Regions from separate parts of the Phosphitispora fastidiosa genome, predicted to be linked through region 1. Evidence: riboswitches for the same ligand, from Rfam matches in the RefSeq annotation. Region 1 holds a riboswitch; each other region holds the start of a gene.
The links. A riboswitch is a leader RNA that binds a small molecule or an ion and turns the genes downstream of it on or off. The one in region 1 is predicted to bind cyclic di-GMP.

Region 1 (4,874 bases):
GAAGCAGGTTAGTTCCATACCTGTTCACAAAAATATCCCTGATTTCCCGGAACCTCTCCAGGTACATATGAGCCGTGTCCTCAAATTCACTCCCCGCAGTCCGTTCAGTCTCTCTGCCGGCCAGTTCAATAAGTTGATTGAGGTGCATAAGGTAGCGCTTCCGCAGCAAGTCATCTGCCATCATCGAAATCAATGGCGGGGACAAGGATACTGTAACCCTGAAATCCACGCCATCATCCAACAAACCATCAAAAATCTTAATCAACGGTATATAGGTTTCGGTAAGGGCCTCAAAGAACCACTTTTCTTCGAGGTAATTCTCTTTTTCAGGATGCCGTATGTAAGGCAGGTGTGCATGTAAAACAAGCGCAAGATAGCCTCTTAGCATCTTAATCCTCCTCACTGTCATTATTATTGGAATTGATATAAACGCCGTCACTGCTGAAGGTTTCCTGTTCTGTCGGCCATTCCGCAGGTTTCTTCCCGGACAACCGGTCCAGCAGATCCGCCATGACGAGTCCCGAGCCGTCAGCCAGGCTGTCCCGCGGTGTCTGGATAACATCAGACCTGAGCAGGCAGACAAACCTGCCGTCAGGAGAAAAAACACCCAGGTCAGCACAATAAGAATGGTTTGCCTTGACATCAGTAATATAATAATTATTTGCCAAGGAATGTACGTTGAGGTCATAACTGCCATGGGCTTTATTCCTGTCCTCACCAAGCCCGGTCAAGTCGTAAACACGCAGCGTAAGTTGTATTTCCCCCCAGGGTCGTCCAAATTCCCCGGCTACCAAGTCCATCTGCTCATTGGAAATCTCCCAGTAGGTAAAAATACAGTGTGGATCTCTTACGAGAAGCATGACAGAATTTTCATTGTAACTGGCCGGAAACCCGTATTCAGGCACGGTAACACTCATCTAAGCCTCTCCTCCCCCAAAATAAATACATGGTCATTATATGCGGACCTTCTTTAAAAAGAACTACACCTGTCAGAAATTTCACAAACCTAAAAAATCATTCATTGTAACTGTATTCTCAAAAAGCCTTTATTTCCCTTGTATTTTTTTTGCTGTTATATTGTCAAATTAAGGACATTTGCAGATATAGACCTGTAAAAAAAGTAAACACATGTTCATCAGTTGGTGAAATCCTGCAAAAATACAAGCAGAAAATGCGCGTAAAAAATGCCTGTAAAATAACAAAAATACAAGCCTGTCCCCGGGTTAACGGGAACAGGCTCACATTGCCGTCCAAAATCACCACGCTGCTATTCTCCGGTAACCCGGCTGTCAGGGATATTATCCCAGACCCGTGGTTTTGCGCCCCCACCTCTCAATGGGTTTGCCTTTATCTGAATAATGATATTTACTTAGTTGAAGTAAGTAACCTGAAACTTTTATTAATTAATTATATACTTTCTTAACAAATATTTCAAGTATAATTGTTTTAATTTGCTATGTGTTTAACCTCTCTTTGATCAAGACACAAAAAAAAGACCGCATCGTGTGCGGTCGCTTCAGAAAAAAGGAGGTTCGAGGAATGTTTAATAGACTTCCTGGGTTTTCTTATGGGTGGTTCCAAAAATCCCTGCATCCTGGTCAAATACCTTCCAGACTGTATCCATGGTGACCCATCTATCGCCAATCCGGACCTCGTTCCAGGCGTGCCCGTACCAGGTTCCCCCGGTCCCGGCCTCTCCGATTACGGTCCTGGCTTCAATCCCTTCGGCCCGGCACATTGCGGTAACCAGGTTTGCGTAGTCCCGGCACAGCCCTTTTTGGGTCTGTAGAGCCTTCACAGCGCCGTCATTATCATAAAATTCACCGCGGCGAAACTTGTCCATGTCATAAACCATGTTTTTGCTGACCCACTGGAAAATGGCTTTGGTCCTGCTGTAGTCATCCCCGGCTTGTCCTACTATCTGCCGCGCTTTATTGGTTATTACTGGGTTATTGCTTTCAATCCCCCATGAAGGGAGCAGATATCTCTTATCACCGTTGTCAGTGTTCTCAATCTGTGCTCTGGCCAGCGAATCATACGCAATCGTACCGGCCTGACCCGGTTTTACCAGGTTGAAATCCACCCGGTATGTGCCTTGTCCAAATCTCAGGTATACAGCCCCGGCAACCGTATTGCCAACTTTAGGGTAATAGTAGTAGGTCTGGTCATCACCCAGAACAGTCCTGACAATTATTCCTGTATATTTTTCGGTAACAGTACCCTGGAAACCGAACCAGGTATCAAAGCTGTTACTAGCCAGTGTCACCGAATTACCTTCGGTGTAAGGGGAAAACCATCTGATGTTTGCCTCCCCGGCAAATGCTGTCGGAGCAAATGTAGTGATAAGAATAATAGCAGTTGAGATTATCAGAATCCTTCTAAGCAGCCTGAAATCTTTCACGGCCAAAACCTCCTTCGGTAACCCGGCTATCTGGAATATCCAGACCCGTGGCTTTGCGTCCCCACCTCTCGATGGGTTTGCCTTTATCGGGAGTGACAGTGTTTCCAATCTGGAAAAACTCTTCATTTCCCAATATAGTTTTGGTGAGTATTCACTTTGGTAAACAATTAAGCCTGTCTCCGGGTTCCGGAAACAGGCCATGAAATAAACACTGCCTAAATATAACTCCCCGGTAACCCGGCTATCTGGAGTTACCCAGACCCGTGGCTTTGCGTCCCCACCTCTCGATGGGTTTGCCATTATCAGAATGAGTTGTTAAATTATTTTCATTTTTATTATACACCTGTATTTTAAATAGCGCAAGAGTTTTTGTTTAATTTTGTCAAATCTTTGTCAGATTTTGTTGAAATGCAGCATTACAGCAGCTACTCCCCATTTCCAACAGCAATCTCCTTCATGAAATCACTACCCCCCACCAGTTCCTTCAGGTATGCCGCAAACGGCCCTCCCAAGTCAGTGCGGGCCAGGGCGAATTCAACAGTTGCTTTCAGAAAACCCATTTTATCACCCACATCATAGCGCTTTCCTTGAAATACATGGGCATACATCGGCTTTTGTCCTGCCAGAACCTTGAGGGCATCTGTAAGCTGAATCTCACCACCTGCTCCAGGAGTAGTGTTTTCCAGGAGTTCAAAGATCTCAGGTTCTATTATGTACCGGCCAAGTACCGCAATGTTGGACGGCGAAACCTCAACAGCAGGCTTTTCCACCAGGCTGTGTACTTTCACTGTCTGTATGCTGTCATCCCCTTCGGGGTCAACAATACCGTATTTGTTTACTTCCTTTTTGGCTACCCTTTGTACCCCAAGGACAGTGCCGCCTTTTTCTTCATATACGTCCATAAGCTGTTTCAGGCAGGGCTTTTCACTGACAATAACATCATCACCCAGCAGGACGGCAAACGGTTCATTACCGATAAACTTCCGGGCACAATATACCGCATGCCCCAAACCGCGCGGGAACTTTTGACGAACATAGTGAATATCCACCATTTCAGAAATATCCCGGACCAGGTTAAGCAGTCTGGTATTCCCCTTTTGTTCCAGGAGAAGCTCTAGCTCCAGAGTGTGGTCAAAGTGGTCCTCTATTGCCCGCTTACTGCGACCCGTAATTATCAGGATATCCTCTATCCCCGAGTTCACTGCTTCCTCCACAATATACTGGATTGTCGGTTTATCAACTATTGGCAGCATTTCCTTGGGCTGGGCCTTGGTTGCCGGAAGAAACCGTGTCCCCAGTCCGGCAGCCGGAATAATAGCCTTACGAATCTTTTTCAAAACAATCACCCCCAAAACATAATGGTATCAGCTTTGCTAACAGCTTTTAAAACAGCTTATTGCATGGTCATTTGCCTAATACTCCCAGTTGAAGTCCGGAAGCCCCGCCCGGAGGATCCTTTCCTTTAAATCACCGGTTATAAAAGCCAAACCTTCCGGTGTCCTGGCCTCACACCTGGCTACCAGAGCCGGTTGGGTATTGGAGGCCCTTACCAGACCCCAGCCATCGGGATAGATTATCCTGACCCCATCAACAGTGATTGCATCATAAACCCTAAGGACCTGCTCCCGTATTTTCTCAACAATGCCAAACTTGATCTCATCAGGGCAGTCAATTCTGGTCTCAGCCGTGCTGTAATACTGCGGCAGGTCACCCAGCAAGCTGGACAGGTTTTCATCAGCATGTGACAGGGTTCGCAGCAACCGCCCGGTGGCATAAAAAGCATCATCAAAACCATAATACTCATCAGCAAAAAACATATGTCCCGACATCTCCCCGGTAAACAGGGCATTAAGTTCCTTCATCTTAGCCTTAATCAGTGAATGGCCCGTCTTGTAAAAGTATGGCCTGCCACCCAGCCTCTCTATTTCGTCCACCAGAGCTTGGGAGCATTTAACCTCTATAATGGCCTGCTGCCCGGGATTTTTCCGAAGAATCTCCCTCCAATAGAGCACCATCAGCTTATCACCCCAGATAACCTCTCCGGTATCATCAACCACACCGATTCTGTCAGCATCTCCGTCATAAGCCACACCAACCTCGGCCTGCTGTTTTTTTATTTCTTCCACCAGGTAGGTAAGGTTCTCTCTCTTCACCGGGTCTGGGTGGTGATTGGGGAAATTTCCGTCAGGCTCACAGAAAAGGGGAATTACCTCACACCCCAAAGATGTCAGGAATTTTTCGATATACATGCTGGCAGCGCCGTTGCCGGCATCTGCCACCACCTTCAACCTGCGGGGTCCAAGTTGAATTTTGGAAGACAGCATTTCAAGGTATGTTTCAGAGATATCAGCTCCGGTTACGCTGCCTATGCGTCCGGTTCCAATGATAGCGTCCTCCTCAATGATCCTCTTTATCTGCTGTATGTCCGCACCATAAATTGTTGATTTTCCACACGCCATTTTCATCCCGTTAA
Region 2 (4,874 bases), on a different contig from region 1:
GGAGGTATCTTCCACCTGTGCAGCCGGCGGGTTTGCAGGCTGTGTTGCTGCCGGAGGGGCAGCAGGCTGGGTTCCGTTGTTGGGCTGGTCCGGTGCAGTTATATCAACTGTATCGGTTTCGGCATTCCAGCCAACTGTCAATCCCAATGCCTCTGCGATGGCCCTGGCAGGAAGAAATGTCCTGCCGCCTTCAATAAACGCAGTGGTATCCATGGTAAATACCTGACCATTAACCTCAAAGGTCTTATCACCGATTTTAAGCCTTACAGACCGGTCGCCAAGGGTAAGTAAAACTGTCTGCGCAGCAGGGTCCCACTGGAGCTCTGCTCCGAAGGCCTCAGCAATCGCCCGTAAGGGCAGCACTGTCCTGTTGTCCTGGTTGATAAACGGCTTGACATCCGCTTCCAGGGGTACGCCGTTAACATTTACGGTAACATATTTCTTTACTGTTACCGTATTTGTATTTGTCACCGTATTCTGCTGGTTAACCTGGTTATTGCTGCCGATATTGCTGTTATTTATGGTGGTATTCCCTGATATGTTAATATTTATGTTCGAGGTATTATCGGTTGTGGTGTTATTGTTGATCGTTGTATTAGTAGTTCCTGCTCCTATATCTCCGGTAACTCCCGGAACAGGACCAATTGTTTCTTCAGCATAGGCCATAACTGCAAAGGAAATAACCAAAGCCAGCGCCAAAACCAGGCTTAGAACCCTCTTCTTTAAAACCTTTTTGTTCAATACCTTCATCTCCCTTTTTCTTCTTACAGCCCGGCACCCGTTTTAACAATCACAGTTTTGTTGGCCTGATCCCATTCCACAGTGGCTCCCAGCGCCTGACTTACAGCCCGGACCGGTATATATGTACGTGAAGATTTAATAACAGCCAGGGTATCCATTGCCTGCACGTTTCCGTCCACTTCGATAACCTGTTGTCCGATAGGAACCCGGACAACTCTCTGCCCCTGGCTGAGAGCGGCAATTCTTTCCCTAGGGTCCCACTGGACCGCTGCACCCAACTTTTCGGCTATGGCCCGGAACGGGACCATTACCCGGTTGTTCTTATTGATAAATGGCGGGGCATCACCGGGATTCATCTGCTCACCATTGACAACAATCTTCACATACTCGACAGCCGTGCTGGCCGAATTATAGTTGGCCACTGTAGTTGTCTGGTTAACCTGGTTGTTGCTGGCAATATTGCTGTTGGTAATTGTGCTGTCACTTATATTTACCGTTGTATTAGCCTCATTTGTTATATCTGTTTCATTTATGATTGTTTCAGAGTTATCCTCATAGATATTTGTTACCGGAGCCGGCTGGTCGGTAGTGCCGTATACTTGGTTGGAATAACCTGAAGTGCCGGCACTGTTGTATGCTGCAACCCGGAAGTAGTAAGTCCGCTCAGGAGAAAGTTCGTCACTGGTAAAATAGGTTTCATCTGGTCCAACCTCCCCCACCTGGCTCCAGTTACTGCTGCCGGTCCTCCGTTCGACCGTGAAACCTGTTTCATTAGATGAGTTGTCACTCCATTCTATGGTTATTTCAGTGGAAGTAGTTGCCCCGATTATTAAATCAGATGGTGCGGCAGGTACAACAATTAGAGGCCCACGGATAAGTGAATCGTCAATTATTATAGGGTTATCAATTATAGGGTTATCAATTATAGGATTATCAATTATTAATGAGGGATCCTCGATGATTGGATCATACTTTATAGGAAAGGTAAGAGCCGCTGATACAGGTGTGAAAAAGAACATATTACATAACATTATGCCTGAAACCAGTAATGTACAAAGAGACATCTGTCTCTGTTTCATCATCACACCCCCTTTCCGAACAGTTTTCTACAGAAAAAACAAATCTGCACTTAAAGTCATTGTACTATTTTGATAAGTATAAATGCTATCAAGATATTGCGATTGTTTTTGTGGATATTGCTGTGTTTTTATGAATATTGGGTATTGTTTTTGTAATAATTACTGTGTTCTCCCCGCCAGGCGCGTATGCTGACAGGAATGCATATTTACCGCCCACATTTTACATTATATGTTTAAGGTTATATTTCTAAAGAAAACTTAGAGGAGGATTGAAGATGCCAGAATACATTGTGCAAGTGAACCAGGATAACAGTATTGACATTCCGCCGGCAGTAAGGGACAGGCTCGCCCTGGAACCAGGGGACAAGATTGTGATGAGATTCGATAATGCGGCAGAACACGTGGTAATGGGAAAACTTCCTATGGAAGCGGCTGAAAAGGCTCGGGAACTGGAGGGAAGGCAGGGAAAAACAATAAAAATAAGCCCGTAATCCGGGTTATCGGGGGTGTGCCCCCTTTGAACAAGAAAATTGACACCGAAGATAACTTTTTCGGAGTCAGTTTTCTTGTTTTTCAGTCAATGTAAAGGAAATATTGCCAGCCTGACGAACAGATAGATTATAGAAACCTTGGGGGGCTATCACATGTCATCTGTTCAGAAAAAAAACTGTTTGAAATGGGAGAACTCAAAATTGTATCCGGTTATTTCACCTGAAGGAGAACTTCTTGGTCACGGCCGCCTTGTTGATGACCGTTATATCAGGCTATTCAATCACCTGATGTCAACAGGCCGGCCCCCCAGACCAGTTAAAAAGCCCATTGAACTCTCAATATACCCGGTGCTTGCTGAAGATGGCCGGGTTGTGGGGGAAGTACCTCTGATCAACAGGAGTTATATCCTGGCAAACAGGTTTACGGTGAGCCATTATATTAATTATGAGGTGGAAGGCGAGATAACCTGATTTTCTACCTCGGCTGATTCCCCATAGATCTTATTGTATGCTATATCCCAGCGTTTTCTGGTTAGCACTTCAGTTTTGGGTTCATCCTGTTCATAATAATATATTGCATAAATATCCCCCGTATCCTGATTCATAAACATCCTGGCTGTTGCTTCATCAATGTTTTCACCGACAACCCAGTACAGGACCCGGTATCCCTTAACAACATCAAGCATATGAACACGGAGGACCTGTTTATAGAGACTGAGTATACTTTCCTGGTTTTTCATCAACTCAAACCACTTTTTTGTCACCGACCGCCTTACCGTATTCCCACAACTGTCGGGAATCTCAAGCTGAATCCTTTCCCCAAACAGGGTATCCCAGATTCCTACCGAAAAATGCATACATATCCCTCCCTATGTTAACTTTAAGTCAGCATAGCACTTCACCATATCTTTATTACGCTAATGCGTACTATTTTAAGTCGGTGAGCCGCTATAAGAAAATAACAACCCCTTTTTTCGCCATGAATAAAGGGGTAATTCGCTTGAGCGGCAACCTGGCAGTCCTAGTGAAAAATCACCTTAGACCCATGGCTTTGCGTCCCCGGCTTTCGCTGGGTTTGCCAAAATATTAACTTGTTTCTTATTTCTCCTTAATTCTCATTTCAACATTAATTCTCATTTTCCTGCCAAACGGCTCAAAATACGGTTTTCAGGGGTTAAAATGCGGTTTTTAGGGGTTAAAATGCAGCAAGTAACAAGTGAATACTGCCGCGAATATAATGTGTTGAGTGAAGGGCTGAAAGGGGGCTAATAATATGAATAAAATCGATGGCTATAAGAAATTCATTGTTGCCCTGCTTACCTTGATAGTACTAACATTGCATACATTCTTCGGTAAAAACCTTAATCTGGACGTAAATGCAGCAGCTGATGCAATAATTGGCGCAGTAAGTGTAGGGTATATGATCGCCCAGGCAGTTCATGACATATTTAAGGAGAAATCAAAGATTCATATGCTTACAGGAAAATAAAGAAGAGGGGGTTCAACCCCCCTCTTTTCCCTTAGAATTTAGCAGCGGTTCTAATTTAGCAGCTAATTCGTCTTCCCCTAATCCGGAAACGTCAATACTGAGGACGATCAGTCCGACCTGCTTCAGCACCTTTTCAACAAAATCATCTTTTTCAATTTTGGCATCCTTTTGAGCGGAATCATCCAGCTGAATTACTGCCAGCGGCTCCAAGCTGTCTGCCTTACAGACTGCGAAGTCGACATACCTGTAATTAATCCGGTTCCAGAAGCTCAACCAGTTATCGGTACCCCTTGGTATCTCCACCAGACTGGGAAGCCCGACCCGGGGAAATACAGTGCATTGATACCTGGCTGATATGTTCTTTAGTTTAATGTAAGCATCCCTTTCCACATCACTTAACAGGCTGTCACGTATTTCATAAACATCTTCATCTGTATTCCCTTCCTGGGCTATAGTATTCGCCCGGTTATTAATTTTGACCAGATAAACTGTTGCTGCCAGTACCACCAGCAGTAAAACATACCCTGCCATACAGTCCCTCCTAATAATAATAAAATTTAAATTCCTATTTGATTAAAACCATTAGCCCATTCCAGAGACATCATATAAAATCGGGGGATCTCTTTTTCATCCAGGTCTATCCGGGATGCAAAATAAGAAAACCTCTCCCAGTCACCCTTTTCATATGATACAGTCAGTTCAAAAATCTCCCTGTAGCGATGCTGTTCACCCAACAAGGCTTTTTTAATATCGTCAGAGACCGGAAGTTCAGCTAAAATTTTTGCCATCGGCCTGCCAATAAGGGCATCAATCATGGAGAACATGCCAACCAGAAACATATCCGAACTCCGGTCCGCTAAACCGCATTTCTGTCCGATCAATTCGCCAAACCGAGCCCTGATAATTGAACTGGTCAGTATTTCATTAGGTTTATCTTCGACCATGCCTTTTAATGCAATTAATGACAGCCATTTTTTAATTTCCCGTATCCCAAGCATCACCAGAGCATGCTTAATCGAAGTTATTTTACTTCTGAAACCAAAGGCGGCTGAATTAATGTACCTGAGCAGCTTA
Region 3 (4,874 bases), on a different contig from region 1:
GCAGAAAATACCGTTGTCTTACTGGTTGACGAACTGGACAAGAGTGACGAGGAGTTTGAAAGTTTTCTATTAGAGGCGCTCTCTGATTATCAGGTATCCATTCCGGAGCTGGGTACAGTTAAAGCAAGGTCTATCCCTATTGTTGTATTGACCAGCAACAACTACCGGGAGTTCAGTGATGCCCTGAAAAGACGGTGTATCCATTTATATATTGATTACCCTTCTCTGGAGCGTGAACTGGCTATAGTGAGAATAAAAGTGCCGGAAATAAATGGCATTCTGGCTGAGAAAATCGTGGAATTCGTACAGTCACTGAGGAAGATGGTCCTCAAAAAGTCTCCCAGCATTTCCGAAACCCTTGACTGGGCACGGACCTTGGTCTTGCTGGGGGCGGACTCTTTAAATGAGGAACTTGTTATGAATACAGTCAATATTCTTTTGAAATACCAGCAGGATATTAAAAAGGTTGAAGAACGAATAAGCGGTCTTCTGCCGGAATAAAGCCGGGTGAAACAAATTGGATAAAGCTATTCTTCAGTTTGCCGTACTCCTGAGAAAGGCCGGGATAAGGGTCTCGCATGCAGAGGTTACCGAAGCCTTGAAGGCAATTACCCTAACCGGAATTGACAGGGTTAATTTTTTTAATGCCATTTCGGCAACAATGATAAAAGTGCAGACAGATATGCGCATATTTGAAAAGATATTTGAATATTACTTCAACCCTGAATTTATGAGTGCCCGCCATGATAACTGCAGCAGGTTTGGCCCGTTGGTTCCAGCTAATCCGAAAACCACCTGTCAGGGAAACGACATTGTTCCGGGAATGAGCAAAGGGAGAACCACCGGATTTGGACAGGGCAGGGGACTGGCTTCCGCGGCAGTTGATAACTTCATCCAGGTCATTCAGGCAGGTGTCCCTGAAGAAATGTCCGCATTGGTTAAAAAGGGGGTTGCAGGCCTCGGCAGGCTGGAAGAAGACGACCTGGAGGACATGAAAAATGCCATCAGACAGGTTAAAGTATTTCTGGAATGGAACATGGGCATATATAAACTGGAAAATACAGCGAGTGAACTGGATGAAAAAACCTGGTTGGTTTGGCAGGAACGCTTAAAAAACCTTGAAGATATGCTTTACCTGGAGCTGGAAAAAAAATTAATCATTGAACTTGGCTCAGATGCGCTGGAAACAGTTTTAATCAGAGAAAATATTAATCAGCTGGATTTTTACAGACTTTCTTCCCAACAGACAGCAGAAATAAGAAAAAAAATAAGTAAAATAGCGCATAAATTAGCCTCAAGAGTGTCGTTTCGACAAAAACGGTCAAAAAGGGGACGGATTGACCTGGCCGGGACTATCAGAAGATCAATGTCATATGGAGGTGTACCAATAAAGCCTGCCTATCGCGACCACTATCCTACAAGGCCGGAATTTGTTGTCCTCTTTGACCTGTCAGGTTCAGTGAAAATATTCAGTGAGTTTATCCTCCAGCTTGTCTATTCCATTCAGAGCAGGTATCTTCATGTGAGGTCATTTGTTTTTGTGGATACTCCTGACGAAGTAACCGGATATTTTCAGAACAGAGAAATTGAAGATGGGATTAAAGACATCTATAATCTGGCCAGATTCTCCAAAACAGCATTCTCTGATTATGGCCAGATGTTTATTGATTTTAATGAGAAGTATCTTGAGATTCTTAATAAAAAGACTACTCTGGTTATTATCGGGGATGCCCGCAACAATTATCACAGGGATCATGCAGACTGCTTCCGGAATATGTGTCAGGAAGTCAGAAAAACTATCTGGCTGAACCCGGAACCTGTTGAAAGCTGGGACAAGGAAGACAGCCTGATATCACTTTACGGAGGATTGTGTGACCAGGTATTCGAATGCCGGAATTTGGAGCAATTAGACAGGGTAGCCAGAAAAATTATATAATGTGAAATATTTTTCGAGTCTATCGACACATTACGACACAACAATTGGAAATCTTCTGGTATAATTTTATATGTAAAGCGATAAAATTTAATATGAGTATCGAAATGGCAAAACCAGTGAAAACTGGGGGCGCAAAACTGCGGGTCTAAAGCTACAAAAGCTATGACAGCCGGGTTACCGAAGTGCTGCTTCACCTTTGGTCCGGTATCTGATGATCGATACCGGTTAATTTATGTTTTGATAGGTGGCGGCAAAGGGGAAGGAGGAGTCCTTAGTGGATCTTGTGCAGGAGATCGAAAAAATGCAGCGGGAACTCAATACCTTGGCGGAAGAAAAAAACAACATTTTAAGTGACCCCGAAATTTATCAGCAGAGTTGCATTATTGACAATATGATCGTGCAATTCATGAAACTTGGTGATTCCAAGGGATAGGCCAATCAGGCCTATTTTTTTTTGCAAAATCAACAGAAGTTTTATTATAAACATATTGACTATTAGCTAATCATAATCTATACTTGGAAATGAGAATACTTCTCAGTGGAAAATACTTCTCAGTGAAAAATGCTTCTCAGTAAAAAGTAATTATCAGTAGAAAACATCATATTAAAAAATGGGGGGAACGGAGTATGAACCTGGATAAATGTAAAAAGGGACATAAGGTAAGAATTACCGGTATCGGCAATAGTGATATCAGAGCACAGGCAATCAGGTTCGGGATTTCTGAAGGGGAGATCGTTTGTTGTGCTGAAGTTGTGCCTGCAGGTCCGGTTGTGGTGCAGAAGAACAACCAGGAAATTGCCATCGGCAGGAGGCTGGCACGACAGATTGCAGTGGAACTTATCAGTTGACATATTATGTGACAGCAAAGGAGATTTGAAATATTATGCATTGTCATGATAGCGGTGTTAAAATTAATATTCCGCCAGATTCAAGAAAAATCGTTTTAGCCGGTAATCCCAATGTTGGTAAATCAGTATTTTTCAATGCTCTGACAGGATTATATGTTGATGTATCCAACTACCCTGGCACAACTCTTGAGATTTCCCACGGAAGATACGGAAATGATGTTATCATTGACACTCCTGGAGTTTATGGCATCTCATCATTTAATGATGAGGAAAGAATTGCCCGGGATATTATCCTTGAGGCTGATGTTGTAATCGATATCGTAGATGCAGTCCACCTGGAACGGGATCTTTTCCTGACCCAACAGATAATAGATACAGGTGTCCCAGTGGTAGTTGCCCTGAATATGCTTGACGAAGCAGAGAAACAGGGAAGAAAGATTGATACTGATCTTTTGGAAGACCTGCTGGGTGTTCCCGTTATCCAAACCGTAGCTGTAAAGCAAATGGGCATGGATGAGCTCAAAGGGAAAATATGCAGCGCCCGCTCAGGCCATATTGACATCGGGCTTCATAGCAAGTTACATGAACTCCATGACCGGGTTGCCAACCAGGGAGAGGCTCTTCTGATACTGGAGGGAGATTCCGTAGTAGCAGAACGGCATGGAATTGCCCCGGGTTCTGAAAGGGAGGAAATTTACCTTAACAGAAGGGCCAGGGTAAATGATATAGTGGGACATGTTGTCTCAGAAGGCTGCAATAATTCGGGAATTGGTACAATCTTGGGCAGAATGATGATTAAGCCTGTTACCGGAATACCGATTCTGGCATTTTGTCTGTATTTAATGTATAAATTTATTGGTGTTTTTATTGCCGGTGATATTGTCGGCTTTACCGAAGAAACCCTGATGCAGGGTAAATACGAACCTTTTATCAGATCCTTGGTTGGACAGTATTTCAATGAAAGTTCTGTACTGGGTACAATTCTTATTGGTGAATTTGGTGTTTTGACAATGACCGTAACATATATACTCGGACTCCTGTTACCCCTTGTTTTTGGATTTTATCTGGTACTTTCTGCATTTGAAGATTCCGGTTACCTTCCCAGAATAGCTGCCCTTACAGACCGGGCTCTATCTGGAATCGGATTGAACGGGCGGGCTGTAATTCCCATCATTCTCGGTTTTGGATGTGTTACCCTGGCTACTATTGTAACCAGAGTTCTGGGTTCGGAAAGAGAGCGGCGGATTGCTGTGTTTCTGCTGGCGCTGGCTATCCCGTGTTCAGCTCAGCTAGCAGTTATTGCGGGTTTGATTAGTTCCTTAGACGGGGTGTTGGTTGCCCTCTATGTTATTTCCATCCTGACTGTGCTTATTGTTACAGGTACACTGCTTAACAGGTTTTTACCGGGTGAGTCGACAGACCTTTTGATTGACCTGCCGCCATTAAGGATGCCCAGGATTGAGAATGTACTCAAGAAAACAGTTACAAAATCATATCACTTTGTCTTGGAGGCAACACCGCTCTTTGCAGGAGGCGCTCTCCTGATAGGAATCCTGCAGGTAACGGGTTTGCTGGAAATGCTGCAGAGACTGCTGCAGCCGGTTACTGTTGGCTGGCTGGGGATGCCGAAGGAATCGGCAACTATTTTTATTATGGGTTTTGTCAGGCGTGATTTTGGCGCAGCGGGGCTGTACAACCTGGGTCTGAATGAATTTCAGACTGTAATCGGCCTGGTCACAATTACCCTTTTTGTGCCCTGTATAGCCTCAACTCTGATTATATTTAAAGAACGCAGCCGGCGGGAAGGATTTATTATGTGGTCCGGTGTTTTATTCCTGGCCTTCATCATCGGTGGTTCCCTAAATCAGGTTTACCAGGTCACCGGGTCTGTATATGCTGTAATTATCGGCTTGGTTTTAGTCCTGGTGGCTGTTCTGCTGCTCACGAAAATTTTTGTCAGAAAACCAAAATTAACATCAGAAGGAATAAACTATGGGCGATAAAACTAAAGGTAACAATAAAGAGAGCAAAAACAAAAAGGCTGACGACGCAATCGAATGCCCAACATGTGGGAATAAAATCAGCGCCC
Region 4 (4,874 bases), on a different contig from region 1:
TTTGACCTGAATGATTACCACGCCAATCAGACCGGAAACAATTTTGGACTGGTTAGTATGAGAGAGCGAACCGACCTTCTTGGTGGGGAGATGAAGCTTGAGACTAAACTGGGTAAGGGAACAAAGGTCTATTTTGTAGTTCCGGTAGCCAGGTAGGAGGAGGTTATATGGACCGGGTCAGGGTTCTGATTGCTGATGACCATCCGCTAATCCGCCAGGGGCTTGTCAAGGTTATAAGGCTTGACCCGTCACTTGATGTTGTCGGTGAAGCGGCTGATGGAGAAGAGGTCATCGAAAAAGCTGCACAATTAAGCCCTCACATTATCATCATGGATATTAACATGCCTAGGATGGATGGTCTTGAAGCTACAAAGCAAATTAAACAAAGGTTCCCCGATATCAAGGTGGTTGCGCTTACTGTTGAAGACAGCGAGCAAAAGGTAGTTGAGGTTATCCGGGCGGGGGTCAGTGGCTATATACTCAAGGATGTTGATCCAGATGCCCTGGCCTCAACCATTAAGGCAGTGTATAAAGGGGAGATGGTGGTCCACCCGGGGATTACGGCAATGCTCTGCAGGGAACTGGGCCAGGAAAGCAGTGAAGCAGAGCGGAACTATGGGCCATGCGGCCTTGCTTCACGGTGTCCGGGGGGCAGCCTGGATGTCAGCCTTACTGCGAGAGAGGTGCAGATATTGAAATACATTGCCAGCGGCGTACATAACAAGGATATTGCCAGCCACCTTTTTATCAGTGAGAAAACGGTGAAAAATCATATTACGAGCATCTTCAGGAAACTGAACGTAGAAGACAGGACCCAGGCGGTAATATCTGCAGTTAAATTGAAGCTAGTCAGTCTTTAGGCGGCAAATGCAATAACAGGGTGAAATAAATTTATAGTGAAAAAAATTTATAGTGAAGGAAAATTATTTTCTAAGAAAAAATTAGAAAAAAGTGTGGACAAGTTTGGTAAAATATAGTATTATAAAATAAATTAGTTGTGTGAATTTAATATAGCATCTCTGTCGATAATAGCAAAACCGCCGAAAGACGGTGACGCAAAGCTATGGGTCTAAGGTGTCTGACACTATGACTGCCAAGCTGCCGAAAAAGAGCCGGGGTAACTATACCTTTCTCTTGACTGCAGTTTGGAGAAAGGTTTTTGTTCTTTCCACTGCCTTTAATAGTTCGGTTCCCAAAATAATAAAGGGGGACGCCCCTGTTTATCACTTATCTGATTAGCGGCTGAGACCTTTCTTTCATAAGATGGTGTGAGGAATAATCTTATGAGAGGTGAAAACAATGCACCTTGGCTGGTTAATTGGGGCAACCGTACTGTTAATTGTTATATATTGTTTCACAATTTATACACGGACGGTGGTGATGTGCAAGAAGTCAGGGAACAGTAAAGGTTTTCAAAAGACAAGTTTGGTATTGATGGTGAGGAATCAGGAAGGCATTATCGAAGGCCTGGTACGTGAAATTTTTGCATACGGCTATCTTATTCCAATTGAGGTTGTGGTTTTTGATTTTGGGTCTGCCGATAAGACCGGCCTGATTCTGGAACGGCTGGCAAGGGACTACCCGGGTCTAAGGTTTTTTGCCTGCTGTGGGGAAGAAAAAGGTGTCCCCAAAAAGGTAATGGATTTGTGTCACAGTGATATTGTTTATTGTTTTAATTTGACGAGTTCGGTAAACTACAGTTTGATTATCAGAACGGTTGAGTCGATACTGGGGGGTACTAAAATGAGTTTATATAGGACCACGGTCCTATATAAAAATAAGACCCAGGGTCGATGTACAGTTAGTAGAAATGTGTTAAAATAAAACTGAAAATGATACCTTCAGTGAAAAAGGCAAAGCCGTTGAAAGACGGCGGCGCAAAGCCATGGGTCTAAGGTGGTAACACTATGATCGCCAGGCTGCCAAAGGGGGGAGTGTATAAAAAGCAACCCTTCTCTACAGGCAGTGTGGAGAAGGGTTTTATGTTTTGGTTAAAACAAGGACGGAATAAATCAAAAAAAATTGAGGGAGGTAATAATTATGTTATCAATGGTTAAAAGATTGTGGAGTGAAGAAAGAGGCCAAGGCATGACCGAGTACGGACTGATTTTGGCGCTAATTGTAATTGGTGTTATCGCTGTTTTAATTACCATGGGCGACACTCTGATAGAAAAATTTACAGCAATCAGTGATGGCCTGAACGGAACTGCACCGACTCCTTAAGATAATTTGTACCGGGGCGGTGGACAATCCACTGCCCCATCCTCTATTCAACGGTGACGTAAAGGTATGGGCCCAAAGTGAAATATTACTATGGTACCGCTGCCGGGATGGAGTGGTCATAAAGAAGATATGGTTACGTGTATTAAAAATGACAGGCCCTACTTTTTCAGCAAGTAGGGCCTGTTTTCGAAAAGGGTTGATGCCATTGACAGTTCAGGTTACCAACCTGATAGATATTGCTGTAGCAGCTATTGTAATAATATCTGTTTACACGGACCTAAAGGAACGAAAAATTTACAATGTAGTAATATTGTCCGGGGTGCTTGCCGGGCTGTTGCTTAATTTACTGAATGACGGTAGCAGTGGTGTCCTATTCAGCCTGAAGGGCCTGGGAGCAGGTATGGCTTTGCTTTTTATTCCCTTTGTGCTCGGCGGGTTTGGGGCAGGGGATGTAAAGCTGCTTGGTGCCATAGGGGCAATGAAAGGAACAGTATTTGTATGCAAGGCGTTTTTGGCTACCGGGATTGCAGGGGGGGTTCTGGCTGTCTGTGTATTGATTAAGCAGAAAAGGTTGTTTGCAACACTAAAACGTATCGGAACAAGTTTTTTAGTCTTAGTTACCAGTGTTTTTAAAGTGAATACCCTGAAAAACCTGGATAAAGCCGAATTCCACGAATCCCTGCCATACGGCTTAGCAATTGGAATTGGTACGTTGGCAGCGTACCTGGTGGGGTGATGAAAATGTTATGGTTCCATGATTTTCGTAGAAATCAGCGGGGCCAGGCCGTTGTAGAAATGGCTTTGGTACTGCCAATTCTTCTTATGTTGATTTTTGGTATTGTAGAGTTTGGTCGTATATTGAATACCTACATGATAGTAACAAATCTATCACGTGAAGGAGCCAGAGAAGGCGCTGTAGGGGGAACCGATACGGAAATTGTTAATGCTGTGGAAAGCGGTACTAATGCTGATCAGTTTGATACTGCTTCCATGGGCATAGCAATTGATCCCCCGGCCACCTTGAGTGGAAGACCACGGGGTAGTGCCGTTAAGGTTACTGTGTCATATCCAGTGGATATAATTGCTCCAATAATTGGACCGATTATAGGAGACCCTTTTGTTGTTACCTCCCAGACAACTATGCGAGTGGAGGGGTGACGGTATGGATATGTTCAGAAGGATGATAACCGGGGAAAATGGAAATGTTGTCGTTATTTCTGCGATAATATTCACAGTGCTGCTGGGGTTTGTAGCGCTGGCGGTTGATGGAGGGCTCCTTTATCTGGAATTCACCAGGGTGGCCCGTGGAGCTGATGCCGCTGCTTTGGCGGGTGCCCAGGAACTGCCTGATACTGTAAAGGCTGCGGCCCGGGTGTCAGAGTATCTTCAAAAAAACAGTATTAATGCTAATGAGCCTGACAATCTTGTTATTGCTTTTTCGCCCAACAACAGGGAAATTACGGTAAAGATACAAAAACCTGTACAACTTCATTTTGCAAAAGTGTTAGGTTTAGATAGGGCCAATGTAGATGGAGCAGCCGCTGCCCAAATTTCTCCTGTGTCAAAAATAAGTGGGCTGATTCCCCTTGGGATCGATGAAAGCTTGCTTCCTCTGGAACATGGACACCAATATATTATTAAGGTCGGTAATCCAAGCACAGGATGGACAGGAATTATGGAATATCCGGGTCAATCAGGAAAAGATGACTATAAGGAGGCAGCTCTAAATGGTTATGATGGTTTGGTGGCTATTAATGATATTGTAGGGAAAGCTCCCGGAAATGCCACCGGGCCTACTATTGAAGGTATTCAGACGCGAATTGACCAAATCATTGAATCTTGGAGTGATTACAATCCGGACAGCCCACGGATAGTATTAATTCCTGTTTATCGTAACCTTGGCGTCCTTCCCAATGAAGGTGTCCAGATTGTTGGTTTTGCCAGTGTTTTCCTGGAGAAGGTTGTCGGGCACGGGCTGGAAAACGATGTTTATGTGAGATATGTCAATTATACGGTATCTGGGGAAACGGATGATTCTATTACCGGATCGTATTTAAACAGCGTCAAACTTATTGGTTGATTGTGGGTTCCATGTATCATTGTTTCGGCAAACCTCTTTTGCTGGGGCCCTCATCAGATTTGGTGAGATGAAAAGAGGTGTTCAAAAATGCAAAACTTAATAAGCAGATTTTTTAACAATGAAGAGGGACAGGTAGTTGTCATCATAGCTGTTGCCTTTACCGTACTGCTAGGTTTTGTCGGGCTGGCTGTAGATACCGGGGTAATGTACCTGGAACACAACCGCCTTGTCAGGGCGGCAGATGCTGCCGCCCTGGCAGGGGCCCAGGAACTGCCGGCTAATCCCATAATGGCAGAGGAGATAGCTGAAGAATATGCAGGCAAGAATGGCATCGATCCTGAACAGTTAAGTGTTGATATCAGTGACGACAAAAAAACTATCGCAGTTTCTGTTGGTAAAACCGTTAGCCTTGTCTTTGCGAAGGTTTTTGGTTATGAGTCCCGTCAGGTAAGTACTGAGGTCAGCGCCAAGGTGGCTCCTGTGAAGAGTCTTCGCGGAGCGGTCCCTTTTTCTGTAAAAGAGCAGATATTTAATTACGGTGATCCTTATGTATTAAAAGAAGGGGCCAGTG

Region 2: linked by a shared signal. The riboswitch ahead of Ga0451573_RS16295 (hypothetical protein) and the one ahead of Ga0451573_RS02820 (transglutaminase-like domain-containing protein) in region 1 are both predicted to bind cyclic di-GMP.
Region 3: linked by a shared signal. The riboswitch ahead of Ga0451573_RS00135 (aspartyl-phosphate phosphatase Spo0E family protein) and the one ahead of Ga0451573_RS02820 (transglutaminase-like domain-containing protein) in region 1 are both predicted to bind cyclic di-GMP.
Region 4: linked by a shared signal. The riboswitch ahead of Ga0451573_RS15625 (Flp family type IVb pilin) and the one ahead of Ga0451573_RS02820 (transglutaminase-like domain-containing protein) in region 1 are both predicted to bind cyclic di-GMP.

What each region holds. Positions count from the first base shown of each region.
Region 1 is NZ_JAHHUL010000002.1:92,133-97,006, forward strand. It holds gene Ga0451573_RS02810 (1,4-alpha-glucan branching protein domain-containing protein) at 1-388, opposite strand, end outside; gene Ga0451573_RS02815 (DUF4912 domain-containing protein) at 390-917, opposite strand; cyclic di-GMP riboswitch class I at 1,274-1,356, opposite strand; gene Ga0451573_RS02820 (transglutaminase-like domain-containing protein) at 1,544-2,401, opposite strand; cyclic di-GMP riboswitch class I at 2,415-2,493, opposite strand; cyclic di-GMP riboswitch class I at 2,630-2,709, opposite strand; gene galU (UTP--glucose-1-phosphate uridylyltransferase GalU) at 2,827-3,738, opposite strand; gene Ga0451573_RS02830 (phosphomannomutase/phosphoglucomutase) at 3,814-4,874, opposite strand, start outside.
Region 2 is NZ_JAHHUL010000021.1:50,902-55,775, forward strand. It holds gene Ga0451573_RS16275 (copper amine oxidase N-terminal domain-containing protein) at 1-741, opposite strand, end outside; gene Ga0451573_RS16280 (stalk domain-containing protein) at 765-1,823, opposite strand; gene Ga0451573_RS16285 (hypothetical protein) at 2,096-2,311, shown strand; gene Ga0451573_RS16290 (hypothetical protein) at 2,465-2,782, shown strand; gene Ga0451573_RS16295 (hypothetical protein) at 2,755-3,168, opposite strand; cyclic di-GMP riboswitch class I at 3,315-3,401, opposite strand; gene Ga0451573_RS16300 (hypothetical protein) at 3,585-3,800, shown strand; gene Ga0451573_RS16305 (DUF2726 domain-containing protein) at 3,813-4,331, opposite strand; gene Ga0451573_RS16310 (EAL and HDOD domain-containing protein) at 4,358-4,874, opposite strand, start outside.
Region 3 is NZ_JAHHUL010000001.1:20,798-25,671, forward strand. It holds gene Ga0451573_RS00125 (AAA family ATPase) at 1-501, shown strand, start outside; gene Ga0451573_RS00130 (VWA domain-containing protein) at 518-1,936, shown strand; cyclic di-GMP riboswitch class I at 2,033-2,118, shown strand; gene Ga0451573_RS00135 (aspartyl-phosphate phosphatase Spo0E family protein) at 2,211-2,369, shown strand; gene Ga0451573_RS00140 (FeoA family protein) at 2,564-2,785, shown strand; gene feoB (ferrous iron transport protein B) at 2,821-4,788, shown strand; gene Ga0451573_RS00150 (hypothetical protein) at 4,778-4,874, shown strand, end outside.
Region 4 is NZ_JAHHUL010000019.1:82,303-87,176, forward strand. It holds gene Ga0451573_RS15610 (sensor histidine kinase) at 1-156, shown strand, start outside; gene Ga0451573_RS15615 (response regulator) at 168-860, shown strand; cyclic di-GMP riboswitch class I at 1,021-1,106, shown strand; gene Ga0451573_RS15620 (glycosyltransferase family protein) at 1,300-1,824, shown strand; cyclic di-GMP riboswitch class I at 1,843-1,927, shown strand; gene Ga0451573_RS15625 (Flp family type IVb pilin) at 2,041-2,223, shown strand; gene Ga0451573_RS15630 (A24 family peptidase) at 2,429-2,959, shown strand; gene Ga0451573_RS15635 (TadE/TadG family type IV pilus assembly protein) at 2,965-3,381, shown strand; gene Ga0451573_RS15640 (pilus assembly protein TadG-related protein) at 3,386-4,303, shown strand; gene Ga0451573_RS15645 (pilus assembly protein TadG-related protein) at 4,391-4,874, shown strand, end outside.